Regions from separate parts of the Streptococcus sp. SC1 genome, predicted to be linked through region 2. Evidence: predicted binding sites of a transcription regulator. Region 2 holds the regulator's gene; the other holds the start of a gene.
The links. The regulator NrdR, encoded in region 2, represses ribonucleotide reductase genes. The targets are predictions, from matches to a motif close to ACACNATATATNGTGT.
Positions count from the first base shown of each region.

Region 1: a site for NrdR is predicted at 3,713-3,728, ahead of nrdH (glutaredoxin-like protein NrdH). Genes of this name have one in related genera too.

Region 1 covers NZ_JAQCMU010000003.1:25,368-33,685, forward strand. Annotated here, with positions in the region: gene nrdF (class 1b ribonucleoside-diphosphate reductase subunit beta) at 22-987, opposite strand; gene nrdE (class 1b ribonucleoside-diphosphate reductase subunit alpha) at 1,114-3,273, opposite strand; gene nrdH (glutaredoxin-like protein NrdH) at 3,368-3,586, opposite strand; gene PAN94_RS05430 (phosphocarrier protein HPr) at 4,030-4,293, shown strand; gene ptsP (phosphoenolpyruvate--protein phosphotransferase) at 4,298-6,031, shown strand; gene PAN94_RS05440 (NADP-dependent glyceraldehyde-3-phosphate dehydrogenase) at 6,268-7,692, shown strand; gene glgB (1,4-alpha-glucan branching protein GlgB) at 8,081-8,318, shown strand, end outside.
Region 2 covers NZ_JAQCMU010000008.1:6,591-14,908, reverse strand. Annotated here, with positions in the region: gene PAN94_RS09570 (hydroxymethylglutaryl-CoA synthase) at 1-468, opposite strand, end outside; gene der (ribosome biogenesis GTPase Der) at 759-2,069, opposite strand; gene PAN94_RS09560 (NADPH-dependent oxidoreductase) at 2,112-2,828, opposite strand; gene dnaI (primosomal protein DnaI) at 2,825-3,721, opposite strand; gene PAN94_RS09550 (replication initiation and membrane attachment family protein) at 3,722-4,882, opposite strand; gene nrdR (transcriptional regulator NrdR) at 4,889-5,362, opposite strand; gene PAN94_RS09540 (alanine/glycine:cation symporter family protein) at 5,511-6,842, opposite strand; glycine riboswitch at 6,933-7,022, opposite strand; gene trxA (thioredoxin) at 7,190-7,504, opposite strand; gene PAN94_RS09530 (endonuclease MutS2) at 7,598-8,318, opposite strand, start outside.

The DNA.
Region 1 (8,318 bases), on a different contig from region 2:
TCGTTTTTTAGTATCTGCAAATTATTTGGTTAAACCGTAGTTGTAGTCATCGTCTTGCATGGCTTCAACTTCACCAAGAAGGTAACCATTTCCGACTTGAGAGAAGAAGTCGTGGTTAGATGTTCCTGTTGAGATTCCGTTCATGACGATTGGATTGACATCGTCTGCTGAATCTGGGAAAAGTGGATCCTGTCCTAGGTTCATGAGGGCCTTGTTGGCATTGTAACGAAGGAAGGTTTTCACTTCTTCGGTCCAACCAACACCGTCATAGAGACTTTCTGTATAACCCTCTTCATTCTCGTAGAGAGTGTAGAGCAGATCGTACATCCATTCTTTGAGTTTTTCTTGCTCTTCTTCTGGCAATTCGTTGAAACCAAGTTGGAATTTGTAACCAATGTAAGTTCCGTGAACAGACTCATCACGGATGATCAGTTTGATGATTTCCGCAACGTTGGCCAGTTTGTTGTTACCGAGATAGTAGAGGGGTGTAAAGAAACCAGAGTAGAAGAGGAAGGTTTCAAGAAAAACACTGGCAATCTTCTTTTCAAGGGGGCTACCATTGAGGTAGATTTCATTGATAATTTCTGCTTTTCTTTGTAGGTATGGGTTTGTGTTAGTCCATTCAAAGATTTCTTCAATTTCAGCCTTGGTATTCAAGGTAGAAAAGATAGAAGAGTAAGATTTTGCGTGAACGGACTCCATAAATTGGATGTTGTTGAAGACGGCTTCTTCGTGGGCAGTACGGACGTCCTTGCGTAGGGCATCTACACCAGATTCAGATTGGAGGGTATCCAGCAATGTCAATCCTCCGAAGACCTTGCCGACCAAGTCTTTTTCTTTGTTTGATAGTTTTCTCCAGTCGTCTAGGTCATTTGACAAGGGGATACGCGTATCGAGCCAGAATTGCTCCGTCAGCTTTTCCCAAGTTGATTTGTCAATGACATCTTCGATAGCATTCCAGTTTATGGCTTTATAGTATGTTTCCATGATAATCTCGCTTTAAACTTCTAATACTTGCTTATGTCGCCGATGGAATGATTTCCTTGGCGACATTGCGATAGGTGTTTTTTTATTTTGTTGAATTTAAATGGTGTAATTGTAAATTGTTACTTACTAGATCACACAGCTTTCACATTGGTTAGCTCCTACTTCGCCGCCATCGTCAGTAAAGGTGCGGACGTAGTAGATGGACTTGATTCCCTTGTTGAAGGCATAGTTACGCAGGATAGAAAGGTCACGGGTTGTTTGCTTGCTTTCTTTTTTCCACTCGTAGAGGCCCTTAGGAATATCGCTGCGCATAAAGAGTGTGAGTGAAAGTCCTTGATCCACGTGCTCAGTTGCGGCTGCATAGACATCGATCACCTTGCGCATGTCCATGTCATAGGCGCTGGTGTAGTAAGGAATGGTCTCAGTTGACAAACCTGCCGCAGGATAGTAAATCTTACCGATTTTCTTTTCCTGACGTTCTTCGATCCGCTGAGTGATTGGATGGATTGAAGCAGAAACATCGTTGATGTAGCTGATAGAGCCATTTGGTGCAACAGCTAGGCGGTTTTGGTGATAGAGACCGTCCGCTTTTACCTTGTCACGAAGTTCTGCCCAGTCAGCAGCGGTTGGGATAAAGATATCTTTGAAAAGTTCCTTCACACGGTCAGACTTAGGTACAAATTCACCCGTCAGGTATTTGTCAAAGTAAGTGCCGTTGGCATAGTCAGATTTTTCAAAGTTATGGAAGGTCACACCGCGCTCGCGAGCGATATTATTAGACTCAACTAAAGTCCAGTAGTTCATGAGCATAAAGTAGATGCTGGTGAACTCGACAGCTTCCGCAGATCCATAATCAATCAGTTGTTGCGCCAAATAGCTGTGCAGTCCCATAGCTCCCAGACCAAAGGTATGCGCCAGACTGTTACCATTGTCGATAGAAGGGACAGCTGTGATGTGCGAGCTGTCAGTGACAAAGGTCAAAGCGCGTGTCATAGTCCGGATGGATTTTCCGAAGTCAGGCGAAGTCATCATGTTGACAACGTTGGTAGATCCCAAGTTACATGACACATCTGTTCCCAAGCGGAGATACTCTTGCGCATCATTCAAGAGGCTAGGCTCTTGCACTTGCAGGATTTCAGAGCAAAGGTTACTCATGATGATTTTGCCGTCGATTGGATTGGAACGGTTGGCAGTATCGATATTCACGACATACGGATAGCCAGACTCTTGCTGGAGTTTAGAGATTTCTGTCTCCAAATCACGGGCTTTGATTTTAGTTTTGGTAATCTTAGGGTTAGCGACCAACTCATCGTATTTTTCAGTGATGTCGATATAGGCAAATGGTACGCCGTATTCACGTTCAATTGAATAGGGGCTGAAGAGGTACATATCTTCATTTTTACGCGCCAATTCGTAGAATTTATCTGGAATCACGACCCCGAGCGAGAGGGTTTTAACCCGAACTTTTTCGTCGGCATTTTCTTTCTTGGTAGAAAGGAAGGCGATGATATCTGGGTGGAAGACATTGAGGTAAACAACCCCAGCTCCCTGACGTTGGCCCAGCTGGTTAGAGTAAGAGAAGCTGTCTTCGAAGAGCTTCATAACAGGTACAACGCCAGACGCTGCTCCCTCATAGCCCTTGATAGGTGCTCCAGCCTCCCGCAGATTGCTGAGAGAAATACCGACCCCACCTCCGATACGAGACAATTGCAGGGCAGAGTTAATGGAGCGGCCGATTGAGTTCATATCATCTGTTACTTGGATGAGGAAGCAGGAAACCAATTCACCACGACGAGCTCGACCAGCGTTGAGGAAGCTTGGTGTAGCCGGTTGATAGCGCTGGTGGATGATTTCATTTGCGATATCCTTGGCAATGGCTTCATCTCCGTTGGCAAAGTAGAGGGCATTAAAGAGCACTCGATCTTCCATGCTTTCCAGATAGTATTCACCATCATTTGTCTTCAGTGCATACTGGTTGTAGAATTTATAGGCAGCCATGAAAGATTTGAACTTGAAATCTTGAGCACGGATAAAAGCAGACAACTCTTCAATATATTCAGGAGAATAGAGTTGGATAAATTCTTTTTCCAAGTAGTTCTCTTCGATTAAGTATTGAATTTTTTCAGTAATAGAAGCAAACTTCATCGTGTTTGGTTCAACATTTTCTTTAAAGAAGGCTTCCAAGGCTTCTTTGTCTTTGTGAAGCATGATTTGCCCATTGACTGGACGGTTAATTTCGTTATTTAGACGGAAGTAAGTCACATCTTCTAAGTGTTTGAGTCCCATAATTTTCCTTTTTCTAAAATGTCTTTTGCTTGTACAAAATAAACGGCTCCTACGAATGATAGGAGCGGCAACAAAGCTCTAAATACTGGTGAGATTATGATAATTTTTTAAGTTTACCAGGCTGGAAACCAGAGAATGCTTCAGTTGGCGTTTGAATAACAGGCGCTGCATTGAAACCGAGGCTTTTAACATGGTCGATGTATTCTGGTTGCTCATCAAGGTTGATTTCGCGATATTCCACATTGTTGGTATCAAGAAAACGTTTGGTCATCTTGCATTGAACACAATCGTTTTTAGAGTAAATAGTTACCATTAGATGATTCCTCTATACTTTCATTTTCTTAAATTTAAATCTGAAACTAGTATATCTAAAAGCGAATTCGATGTCAACAGTTTTGAACTAAATATTGTATGATATTTTCTTATAGCAACTATAGAGATACAATATATAGTGTATAAAACATCGAAACAAAGAGAAATAACCACAAGAAGTAACAGCGCTTACTGTACTTTAAGCGAAGCTAGACCAAGAAGAATTCATTATAAGGAAGAAAGCCTTGAAACGATTTCGGAAAGAGAGGGAGTTGATGATTGAATCTACTATAATTAAAACAGAATTCATTTTCAAACTCTAACGAAATATTTTGTAAGCGTGCTATAAAATTCTTGAAAAAGATTTCAAAAAGTGATATAATATCAACTTGTAAGGGTTATCACTTTAACTCAAAAAGAATTATTTTAAAGGAGAGTCTAACTATGGCTTCTAAAGATTTCCACATTGTGGCAGAAACAGGTATTCACGCGCGTCCAGCAACATTGTTGGTACAAACAGCTAGCAAATTTGCTTCAGATATCACTCTTGAGTACAAAGGTAAATCAGTAAACCTTAAATCAATCATGGGTGTTATGAGTCTTGGTGTTGGCCAAGGTGCTGACGTTACAATCTCAGCTGAAGGTGCAGACGCGGATGATGCTATCGCTGCTATCTCAGAAACAATGGAAAAAGAAGGATTGGCATAAGAAAATGACAGAAATGCTAAAAGGAATTGCAGCATCTGATGGTGTTGCTGTTGCTAAGGCATATCTATTAGTTCAACCGGATTTGTCATTTGAGACTGTTTCAGTCGATAATACGAATGCAGAAGAGGCTCGTTTGGATGCAGCTCTTGAAGCTTCACAGAACGAGCTTTCTGTTATCCGTGAGAAAGCAGTAGATAGCCTTGGTGAGGAAGCGGCTCAAGTATTTGACGCTCACTTAATGGTACTCGCTGACCCTGAAATGGTTGGTCAAATTAAAGAAACGATCCGTACTAAGAAAGTAAATGCGGAAGCTGGTCTGAAAGAAGTTACAGACATGTTTATCGCTATTTTTGAAGGTATGGAAGACAATCCATACATGCAAGAACGTGCGGCAGACATTCGTGATGTAACGAAGCGTGTTTTGGCAAACCTTTTGAGCAAGAAATTACCAAATCCAGCTTCTATCAATGAAGAATCAGTTGTGATTGCACATGACTTGACTCCTTCTGATACAGCTCAATTAGACAAGAAATTTGTTAAAGCGTTTGTAACCAATATCGGTGGACGAACAAGCCACTCTGCGATTATGGCGCGTACGCTTGAAATCGCAGCCGTATTGGGAACCAATAATATCACTGACCTTGTTAAAGACGGCGATATCATTGCAGTAAATGGTATCACTGGTGAAGTTATCATTAACCCAACTGAAGAGCAGGCAGCAGCATTCAAGGCAGCTGGTGAAGCTTATGCGAAGCAAAAGGCTGAATGGGCTCTCTTGAAAGATGCCCAAACAGTGACTGCTGATGGCAAACACTTTGAACTCGCTGCTAATATCGGTACACCAAAAGACGTTGAAGGTGTCAATGCAAATGGTGCTGAAGCCGTAGGTCTTTACCGTACAGAATTCCTTTACATGGATTCACAAGACTTCCCAACAGAAGATGAGCAATACGAAGCTTACAAGGCTGTCTTGGAAGGCATGAATGGAAAACCAGTGGTTGTCCGTACGATGGACATCGGTGGAGATAAGGAGCTTCCTTACTTCGATATGCCGCATGAAATGAACCCATTCCTTGGATTCCGTGCATTGCGTATCTCTATCTCTGAAACTGGTGACGCTATGTTCCGTACACAAATCCGCGCTCTCTTGCGTGCTTCTGTCCATGGACAATTGCGTATCATGTTCCCGATGGTTGCTCTCTTGACAGAATTCCGCAAGGCTAAAGCAGTTTATGAAGAAGAAAAAGCGAAATTGCAAGCTGAAGGCGTTGCTGTAGCGGATAATATCCAAGTGGGTATCATGATTGAAATTCCAGCAGCAGCAATGTTGGCGGATCAATTCGCCAAAGAAGTTGACTTCTTCTCTATCGGTACTAACGACTTGATCCAATACACAATGGCTGCTGACCGCATGAACGAACAAGTTTCATACCTCTACCAACCATACAACCCATCAATCCTTCGCTTGATCAATAACGTTATCAAGGCAGCTCACGCTGAAGGCAAGTGGGCAGGTATGTGTGGAGAAATGGCCGGTGACCAAACAGCTGTGCCGCTTCTTGTCGGAATGGGCTTGGATGAATTCTCTATGAGTGCCACTTCTGTCCTTCGGACTCGTAGCCTTATGAAGAAATTGGATACGAAGAAGATGGAAGAACTTGCACAGCGCGCATTGACTGAATGTGCAACGATGGAAGAAGTTCTTGAACTTGAAAAAGAATATCTTGACTTCGATTAATCTGAAAATTAAGATCAGGAAAATTTTCCTGGTCTTTTTTAGTTTTCTTCAACGTCATAGTGGACCTAGTGTAGAAAGTGAGAATTGATAAAAAATCGAGAAATATAGAGAGTTCATATGAGCAAAAGAAGATGATTCATGAAATTTGTGAAAAATTTCTTTAAATATATAAAATTTAGTTGAAATTTTCAGAAAATTTGATAAAATGATACTTAATAACATTATGGAGGGTACAAGTGACACAATATAAGAACTATATAAATGGAGAGTGGAGAGCTTCTGAAAATGAAATCACCATCTCATCTCCTATCAATAATGAGATTTTAGGAACTGTGCCTGCCATGAGTCAGGCAGAGGTTGATTATGCGATGGCGAGCGCTCGTGCTGCTTTGCCAGCTTGGCGCGCTCTTTCAGCAGTCGAACGTGCAGCTTATCTGCATAAGGCCGCGGATATTTTGGAGCGTGATCAAGAGAAGATTGGCGAAATTTTGGCAAAAGAAGTTGCCAAGGGTATCAAAGCGGCAGTCGGAGAGGTAGTCCGGACAGCAGACTTGATTCGTTATGCGGCTGAAGAGGGCATCCGTATTCACGGTCAAGTTATGGAAGGTGGCGGCTTTGAAGCTGCCAGCAAGAAAAAATTGGCTATGGTTCGTCGTGAGCCTGTAGGAGTTGTCTTGGCTATTGCGCCATTTAATTACCCAGTCAATCTGTCTGGTTCTAAGATTGCTCCTGCCCTTATCGGCGGAAATGTTGTGATGTTTAAGCCACCTACTCAAGGTTCGATTTCTGGTCTGCTCTTGGCTCAGGCTTTTGCTGAGGCTGGTCTGCCTGCTGGTGTTTTCAATACCATCACAGGCCATGGTTCAGAAATTGGGGACTACATTATTGAGCATAAGGAAGTAAACTACATTAACTTTACTGGCTCCACTCCAATCGGTGAGCGCATCGGTAAGTTGGCTGGTATGCGTCCAATTATGTTAGAATTGGGTGGTAAGGATGCTGCAGTTGTGCTGGAAGATGCTGACTTGGAGCATGCAGCTAAGCAGATTGTTGGCGGGGCATACAGTTATTCCGGTCAGCGCTGTACGGCTATTAAACGTGTCATTGTCATGGAGAGCGTAGCAGATAAATTAGCGGCGCTGATTAAGGCAGAGGTAGAGAAACTGACGGTTGGTGATCCCTTTGATAATGCGGATATCACACCAGTCATTGATCATGCATCAGCAGATTTCATCTGGGGCTTGATTGAAGATGCTCAAGAAAAGGGAGCGTCAGCCTTGACAGAAATCAAACGTGAAGCAAATCTCATCTGGCCTGCCTTGTTTGATCATGTGACACTGGATATGAAATTAGCTTGGGAAGAGCCATTTGGTCCTGTTCTTCCGATTATTCGTGTGACTTCCGTTGAAGAGGCTATTCAGATCTGTAACCAGTCAGAATTTGGTCTGCAATCTTCAGTCTTTACAAATGATTTTCCGAAAGCATTTGAAATTGCTGAAAAACTGGAAGTGGGTACTGTACACATCAATAATAAGACCCAACGTGGTCCAGATAACTTCCCATTCCTTGGTGTTAAGGGGTCTGGAGCCGGAGTGCAAGGGATTCGTTACAGTATCGAAGCGATGACACAAGTAAAATCCATCGTGTTTGATGTGAAATAATGAGAAAGGCGGCTTTGTGCGGCCTTTTTTCTCACCTTGATGAACTTGTAAATCTAACAAGTGTTCGAACAATATAAAAATAAGCAAGCGTTTATATTTTTGATTACTTATCATTTTAAAATGTAAATTTACATATTGGTCTATACAATTATCAGCTATTTTATCTCTAATCCGATTGATTTTTATATCAAATGATTCAGGTAAAAGCCTTTAGAATCAGTATCTCATGAGATCTTCTTCAACGATCTATTGATATAGCAATTCATTCTTTTGAAGAAATTGGGCTTTTGAAATTTTTGAGATAGTTTTTGGAAATTTACTTGAAAAATATAAGAAAATGGAGTAAAATAGAAACATAGAAAACGTTTACAAATAGAAAGGTGACTAAATGGACAAAAAAGAAGCATTAAGAACCTTTACAACAGGTGAAAACTTTCATTTGCAGCATTATTTGGGAGTGCATCAGGATGTGGTGGATGGCAAGGCTGGCTACACCTTTAGAGTCTGGGCTCCCAATGCGCAGAATGTGCATCTGATTGGAGATTTCACCAATTGGTATGGAGAGCAGATTCCTATGACTCGCAATGAAGGCGGTGTATGGGAAGTCTTCACGGATTTGCCTAAGG
Region 2 (8,318 bases):
GCCTGCACCTTGAGTCGGCTCGCCTGGCGTCTCTGCCCCGTATTTGGCAATGTCACTAGCGATGACCATGACCTTGCTTTCTGGATATTGTCTGATATGCAGCTTGGCATAATCTAGAGCAGCAGTTGCGCCATAGCAGGCCTCTTTAATTTCAAAGCTACGAGCAAAGGGCTGAATGCCTAAAAGACCATGAATAAAGACCGAAGCTGCCTTGCTTTGGTCGATGCTAGACTCTGTTGCGACAATGACCATATCGATGACCTTCTTGTCCTCCACAGTCAGGATTTGCTCAGCCGCTGCTGCGCCCAAAGTGACAATATCCTCAGTTAAAGGAGCAATGCTGATCTCCTTCATCAATAATCCCTTGCTGAGCTTGTTGGGATCAATACCCCGCTTCTCAGCTAGATGATCTAATTTTAAAACATAATTGCTAGTCGCAAAACCGATTTGATCGATTCCGATTTTCATCATAAAGACCTCATTCAATTCATTTGATAGCTAATAGTATTCAGACATTATTTTACCATAATTAAGGCTAAAACTCTTTTAAAAACCATTTTTTAAGCTCAAATCCGACTTGAGACGGAGAAAGCTCATCATCAAAAAATGAGAGAAACCCAATTTTTCCAATTCAGTTTCCCTCATCAGTCTATTCCAAATTTTGAGCTAGCAAGTTTAGGGATTTAAGGATAAGCTTCCGCCCATAAATTCCTTGAAATCGCTCTTATTTTTTCTTTATAAACAGTCCGAAGCAAGTCCTACTTCCGCTTCCTTGCAATCAAGTGAATCGGTGTTCCTTCAAAAACAAAGGCCTTGCGGATTTGATTTTCCAAGAAACGCAGGTAAGAGAAGTGCATGAGCTCTTCTTCATTGACAAAGATGACAAATGTTGGCGGTTTGGTCGCAACCTGAGTCGCATAAAAAATCTTGAGACGTTTGCCCTTGTCAGTCGGCGTCGGATTAATTGCGATAGCATCCATGATGACATCATTGAGTACCGCAGACGGAATACGGGTATTTTGACTCTGACTGATTTGCTTAATCATGTCCGGCAGCTTATGGAGGCGCTGCTTGGTCAGGGCAGAGACAAAGATAATCGGCGCATAAGACAAGTACTGGAACTGGTCACGAATATCTTCTTCCCAGTCTTTCATAGTATGGTTGTCTTTTTCCAGCGTGTCCCACTTATTGACGACGATGATCATTCCTTTTCCTGCTTCATGGGCGAAGCCAGCGATTCGCTTGTCGTACTCACGAATTCCTTCTTCAGCATTCAGCACCATCAGAACGACATCTGAGCGATCAATCGCCCGCATAGCCCGCATAACAGAGTATTTCTCCGTATTTTCATAGACCTTGCCCGACTTGCGCATACCAGCCGTGTCGATCATGGTAAATTCCTGACCTTCACTGTCCGTAAAGACCGTATCAATAGCGTCGCGCGTGGTACCAGCCACTGGACTAGCAATGACCCGATCCTCACCCAAGATGGCATTGATCAAGCTAGACTTGCCGACATTGGGGCGGCCAATCAAGCTAAACTTGATCATATCAGGATTTTCAACCACTTCCTCATGTGGAAGATTTTCAACGATAGCATCCAGAACATCCCCTGTACCAATCCCATGGACAGAAGATACTGGGAATGGATCTCCCAAGCCCAGTGCATAGAAATCATAGATTTCATTGCGCATTTCAGGATTATCCACCTTATTGACTGCTAAGATAATCGGCTTGTGGGTCTTGTAGAGCATGCGAGCCACATACTCGTCCGCATCCGTGATACCTTCCTTGCCAGACACGACAAAAACGATAACATCAGCCTCGTCCATAGCGATCTCCGCTTGGTGCTTGATTTGCTCCATAAAAGGCGCATCAACATCGTCAATTCCGCCTGTATCAATGATACTAAACTTACGATTAAGCCAATCTGCCGTCGCATAGATGCGGTCACGAGTAACCCCTTCCACGTCTTCAACAATGGAAATCCGCTCACCCGCAATCCGGTTAAATAGCGTTGACTTGCCGACATTGGGACGGCCGACAATGGCAATAGTTGGTAAAGCCATGTTTTTCCTCTTTCATTCTTTGAGACAGAGCTGAGCTCCGCCTTATTTTTCTAATTTCTTTTCTTTGAACAGTTGGTCAATCGCTTGATTCGGCTCCTGACCAAATTGGGCTGCCAAACGCTGGCTCCAAGTATCCTGTGCCCGATCACCAGCATACTCAGCCTGTACACGGTCATAAGTCTCAATGACAGAGCTGAGTTGTTCACGGTATTCTTCCTCAAAGACCACCGCTTCATAAGGCAGACGTGGCTTGACAGTATGGTTTTGATTAGGCTTTCCTAAAGCCATGCCGAAAACTGGATAAGTATAGTCTGGCAGATTAAAGAGCTGGGCAATTTTTGAAGCTTCATAGCGAACTAAACCAATAATAACGCCGCCATAACCCAGACTTTCAGCTGCTAAGAGGGTATTTTGCCCTGCCAAAGCAGCATCCACCGAGCTAATGAGAATATTTTCAGTTCCCTCAGGGTGGAAATCTTCTGTATGTAGGGCAGCTCCCTTTTCAGCTCGATTGAGGTCTCCTACAAAGAGCAAAAAGGCTGATGCCTGAAGAATTGCTTTCTGAGGAACTAAGTCAAAAAGAGCCTCTTTTTTCTCCTGGCTGCGCACCACGATGATAGAGTAAGACTGGAAGTTTTTCCAGCTGGAAGCAGCACGCCCAGCATCGATAATAGCGCGTAGTTCTTCATCTGAGATCTGCTCCTCCGTAAAGCGACGAACAGACGTATGAGCTTTCATCAAGTTAATTGTTTCATTCATCGGCGATTCTCTCCTTCTAGGTGTACTTCTTGAGCTAAAAACTTAATCCGCTCCATAACCCGCTTAGCCTGCCAAGTCTCATCGCCATTCTTAGAGTTGGCAAAGTGACGCTCCAAATCTGCAAAACTAAAGTTAGAAGTGAAGAAAGTTGGCAGATTTTCCTGCATACGGTGCTGGAGGATAACTTGTAAAATCTCATCCCGCATCCAGGGGCTAGACTGCTCTGCACCGATATCGTCCAAAATCAGCACTTGAGCTGTCTTGACCTGGTCAATCTTGTCCTTGACCAAGCCAGAACTGATAGCATTTTTAACATCTAAAACAAAGCTCGGATAGTGAACTAGAGTAGTTGAAGCACCTCGCTCTACTGACAATTCATGAGCTAAAGCAGCCATCAAATAACTTTTCCCAATACCAAAATCTCCATAGAGATAAACAGCCTTTTGATAATTAGGATAATCAGCCACAAAATTAGCCAATCGTTCAAAAATTTCATCACGATTCTTTTTTAAGTCAATTTGACCGAAACTCGCATCTTTAAGACTAGAAGGTAGGTTAATTAGATTGATCCGATCTTTAATATTTTTCAACTTTTCCTGCTCAATCAACTCAGGCGTTTCCTCATAGGCAACATCCGCATAGCCTTCATTTTTCACCAAGATTGGCTTATAACCCTTGGCAATATAATTCTGATCTTCTAGCAGGAAGCGATCTCGTTCGGTAATGTATTGATTGAACTTAGAAATGCTCCGCTGAATCTCAGCTTGGGTCAGCTTTTCCTGCTGGATAAAGGCTGCCACATCTGGATCGGCCATAATCTGCTTGACCAGCTCCTGATAATCAAACTGCTTCACCTTATTCATATGAGGCATTGCCTGTCCTATTTTCTCCATTTAATCGCCACCCGAACCCTTTCTAATTTTTTCTAAAAGCTTGCGTCTTTTCTCTTCTAATTTTGCTTGTTGCTCAGGAGTAGTATCATCTTTATAATCAGGATTACTCCAATTCGGCACATTGCTTTTAGCAGAAGCTGGGCTGACTTGCGCAGGACGATTATTCGTCTGCTGGTTGCGCTCGCGGATTTTTAGGACCGCCTCTTCAGCCGAGGTCACCTTTTGATAAGAAAAGTCATTGGCCACCTTGAGGGCATACTTCTCATTGAGATTGGCCGAATCCACCTTATTAAAAGTCAATAGCAGGATGATATTGATAACTTCATCCAACAGTCCCATCTCTGCCAAATCCTGAATCAGCTTCCGTTCACTACGCGTAATGGCCGCCTGACGGGTTTTCTTGATTTCGGCCAAAAAGAGTAGTGGCTGCTTGCTTTTAGCCTCACGAATAATGGATTGCTCTTGCTGAGAAAAATCTCCCGAAACTGGTTTCTGCTGAATCTTTTGCTGCATCCGTTTCGTCGAAATCACATGTGACACAGCCGTTTCACGCGCTAAGACATAAGTCTCGTACCAAGTCCATTTCTTCTGCTCCGCAATAGCAAACAAGTCCAAGAGGTCTGCTTTTTCATCTGCAAAACGCAAGCCATCCTGGGCCATTCTCTGTTTAAAATGCGTCAAATCAAAATCATTCTGGCGACTGGTTCTCGTCAGACTGACCTCTTCCATGCCATAAATTTGGCTAAAAGAAGGACTGATTTTTTGCCCAGCTGGATTTTCCGGTCGTAGCTTATCTACCGCCGCCTGACCAATCTTTTTCTCCAAAAGACTACTGTACACATGATGAGCAAAGAAGTCCTCAGCGGACAAGGTTGGATAGAGTCGGATGAAAAATCCCGTCTCCGTCTGGTAAAGCTCTAGCAAGCCAATAGCTGATAGACGTTCCAAGCTTCTCTCCAACACTTCCATACCAAAATCAAGATGATTTAAAATATGGCTGAAAAGTCGCTGCTGAGCTCCATTATCCCAAAAAGAAACCAGATAAAGATAAAGCGCCACTGCATCCTTGCCCACAATAGGTAGATAATAACGGGTCAGCCCGCTCATATCTTGACTGACCTGGTTATTAGACAAGAAAGAAAAATGATCATTTGGTTTCATAAGCCATTATTTTTCCTTTTTCTTCTTAGAACCCTTGGTAATCTGCTTCAAAAGGCTTTCCAGCTCGCCAACATCCTTAAAACTCCGATAAACACTGGCAAAACGAACGTAGGTGATTTCATCCAGCTCGGCCAGCTCATCCATGACCAGAGAGCCAATATATTCGCTGGCAATTTCATTTTCACTCTGACTGCGAAGTTTTTGCTCAATCCGATTGACCAATTCTTCGATCTCGTCACTTGATACCGGACGCTTCTGAGCGGAACGGATGATTCCGTTAAAAATCTTATCCCGAGAAAACTGCTCACGCGTTCCATCTTTTTTGACAACGACTAGGGTTCTTTCTTCCACGCGCTCATAAGTTGTAAAACGGTGCTGGCATTCCTCGCATTCACGGCGGCGACGGATTGTATTTCCATCTTCTGCCTGCCGGCTGTCAACCACACTTGATTTGCTTCCACCACATTTGGGACAACGCATGTCATTTCCTCCTAGAATCTTAATACTTCATTATACCATGTTTTGGGCAATAACAAAAGACGAGAGATTTCTCGCCCATAAAAAAACTAAAGCTGACAAAGCAGCTTTAGCAAGAAAATCTTCTTTCAAAAATCCAGCAAATGGAAACTCAGCCCTTCTTGTCAAAATACTTTTTGGTCTCAGCAATAATAACAGGAGATAAGGCCAAAAGAGCAATCAGATTTGGCAAGGCCATCAAGGCATTGACAATATCGGCAATGACCCAAACTGCTTCAAGCTCAATAAAGCCTCCTAAGAGCACCATAACGACAAAGATGATTCGGTACAAGCGAATATATTTAACACCAAACAGGAACTCAAAGCAACGCTCACCGTAATAGTTCCAGCCTAAAATCGTGGTAAAAGCAAACAGAACTAGAAAAACGGATAGAAGGATTGGACCAAAATTAGCAAAGACAGTCGCAAAGGCTGCCTGAGTCAAGGACACACCATTGAGATTGCTATCCCAAACTCCTGTGATTAAAATTGTTAAACCTGTCAGACTACAAATAATCAGAGTATCAATAAAGGTTCCCGTCATCGAAATCAAGCCTTGCTCAACAGGCTCCTTGGTCTTGGCTGCCGCCGCAGCAATAGGTGCTGATCCTAGACCAGATTCATTGGAGAATACCCCGCGTGCGACCCCATTTTGAATCGCCATCTGGATGGTTGCACCAGCAAAACCACCAACAGCAGCCGTCTGACTAAAGGCAGAACTAAAGACTAGCTGAAGAGTTGGCAGCAGACGATCTAGATTGACTGCTAAGACAGTCACAGTCCCCAAGATATAAATAGCTGCCATAAAGGGCACAATCTTGGTCGACACTCGAGCAATCGACTGGATACCGCTAAAAATAACTAGAGCCACCAAAATAGCCAAGATAGAGGCAGTCACAGCTGGAGGCAACTGAATCGTATTCTGCATAGCTTCTGTAATGGAATTCACCTGCGTAAAGGTTCCAATCCCTAAAAGAGCCACCAAGACACCTGCTACAGCAAAGAAGATAGCCAGCGGACGCCATTTTTCTCCCATTCCCAAAAGAATATAATGCATGGGACCACCAGCAACGGCTCCGTGAGCATCCTTAGAACGATACTTGATTGCTAATAAACCTTCGGCATACTTGGTTGCCATCCCAAAGAAAGCAGCTAGCCACATCCAAAATAAGGCGCCCGGTCCACCAACTTTTATGGCAGTCGCTACACCGATAATATTCCCCGTGCCAACCGTGGCTGCCAATGCTGTACAAAGAGCTGCAAAGCTAGACACGTCTCCATGATGATCCTCACCGGAAACAAAAATTAAGCGAAAGGCGCGAGAAAGGCGCGAAATCTGTAGCAACCTCAGACGAAGTGTCAGATAAAGCCCTGTTCCAACTAATAAAATCAAGAGGGGAGGCCCCCAGACCAGAGAATCAATTTGATTCAGCAATTTCAACATAAGTCTTCTGCTCCTTTTCCACACCGAGAAAAAGAAAAGTACATGTGTAAACATGTACTCTGGATGCCTGAGAACGACCGTTTCTTGTCCTTCCCTTGCTCTGTCCTTTTACCTGAGAGTTTGAGCAGTTGCCTGCCTTGCCCCTTCGGTGCCAATCATGGTCTCTCCAGAGTTCCGTCCATTTCACAGTCATAAGGCTCAAACACTTATTTCTGAAAAACTTCATTCGGTGTTTATTCTAAATTTTCTATTATTTTAAAATAATATTCGGTTTTTGTCAATGTTTTATAACAAAATTTAAACATGTAAACGTTTTTCAACACAAAAAGAAGCCTAAGGCTTCTTTCTTAACTTAATTCTGCCAAAATAGCCTTCAGTTGCTCCTTCGTATGAACACCAGCTACTTGCTTAACGACTTGACCGTCTTTCTTGAACAGAAGAGTTGGAATGGACATAATGCCGAATTCACGGGCAGTATTAGGATTTTCATCCACATCCATTTTAAGGATTTTCAGTTCATCTTCATGAACTTCCTCTGCCAACTGCTCCAAGATAGGAGCCTGCATGCGGCATGGACCACACCAAGTTGCCCAAAAATCAATCAGAACCAGTCCGTCTTTTGTCTCTTCAGCGAATGTTGCATCTGTAACTGCTGCTACCATAAATCTTCTCCTTTGAATAGCTTACTTTTGATAATATTGTACACCAAACCCAGAGGAAAAGAAAATATTTGCTACGGAGTACTCGATTCTTCCCTACTTAAAGATTACAATTGTCGCACCACTGCCGCCGGCATTTTGCGGAGCATAGCCGAAGGACTTGACCTGCTTGTTACGGCGGAGATATTTGGTTACTCCTTCACGGATGACCCCGGTCCCGATACCGTGGATAATATCCACCTGAGCCATGTTATTGAGGAGGGCCTGATCGATAAAGGCATCGAGTTCTTCCATGGCCTCTTCGTAGCGTTTGCCACGCAGATCTAGTCTGGCTCTTGGACCATTGGTATTGGTTCGCTTGACCACATTGACCTGCTTGCGCTTAGGTTGCTGCTCCTTTTCAGTCTTGAGAAGATTAAATTCCTGCTCTTCTAGAGTCATCTTGATAAGACCGACCTGGGCCTCCCAGCGCCCGTCTTTGAGATGCTTGACCAAAGTTCCCCGCTGACCATAGCTGGTGACCAGGATATCATCTCCCACCTTGGGCGCCCGATTTTTCTTAGCCTGCTGCAGCACTTTATTCTTTGATAAATCAACCGTTTCTGGTGCCAACTTTTTAAGCTGAGCCTTAGCTTCGATAATCTCATGCGGTTTGAGACTAGATTTATCATGGAGATTTTTGAGAATGCTCTCGCTTTCCGCTAACGCCATATCCACGATTTCCTGGGCTTCCAAGCGTGCCTTATTGAGCTCGGTTTCCTTTTCTCGGTTAAACTCATTGTAAAGTTTTTTGAGGGCTCGGTTAAATTTAAGATTT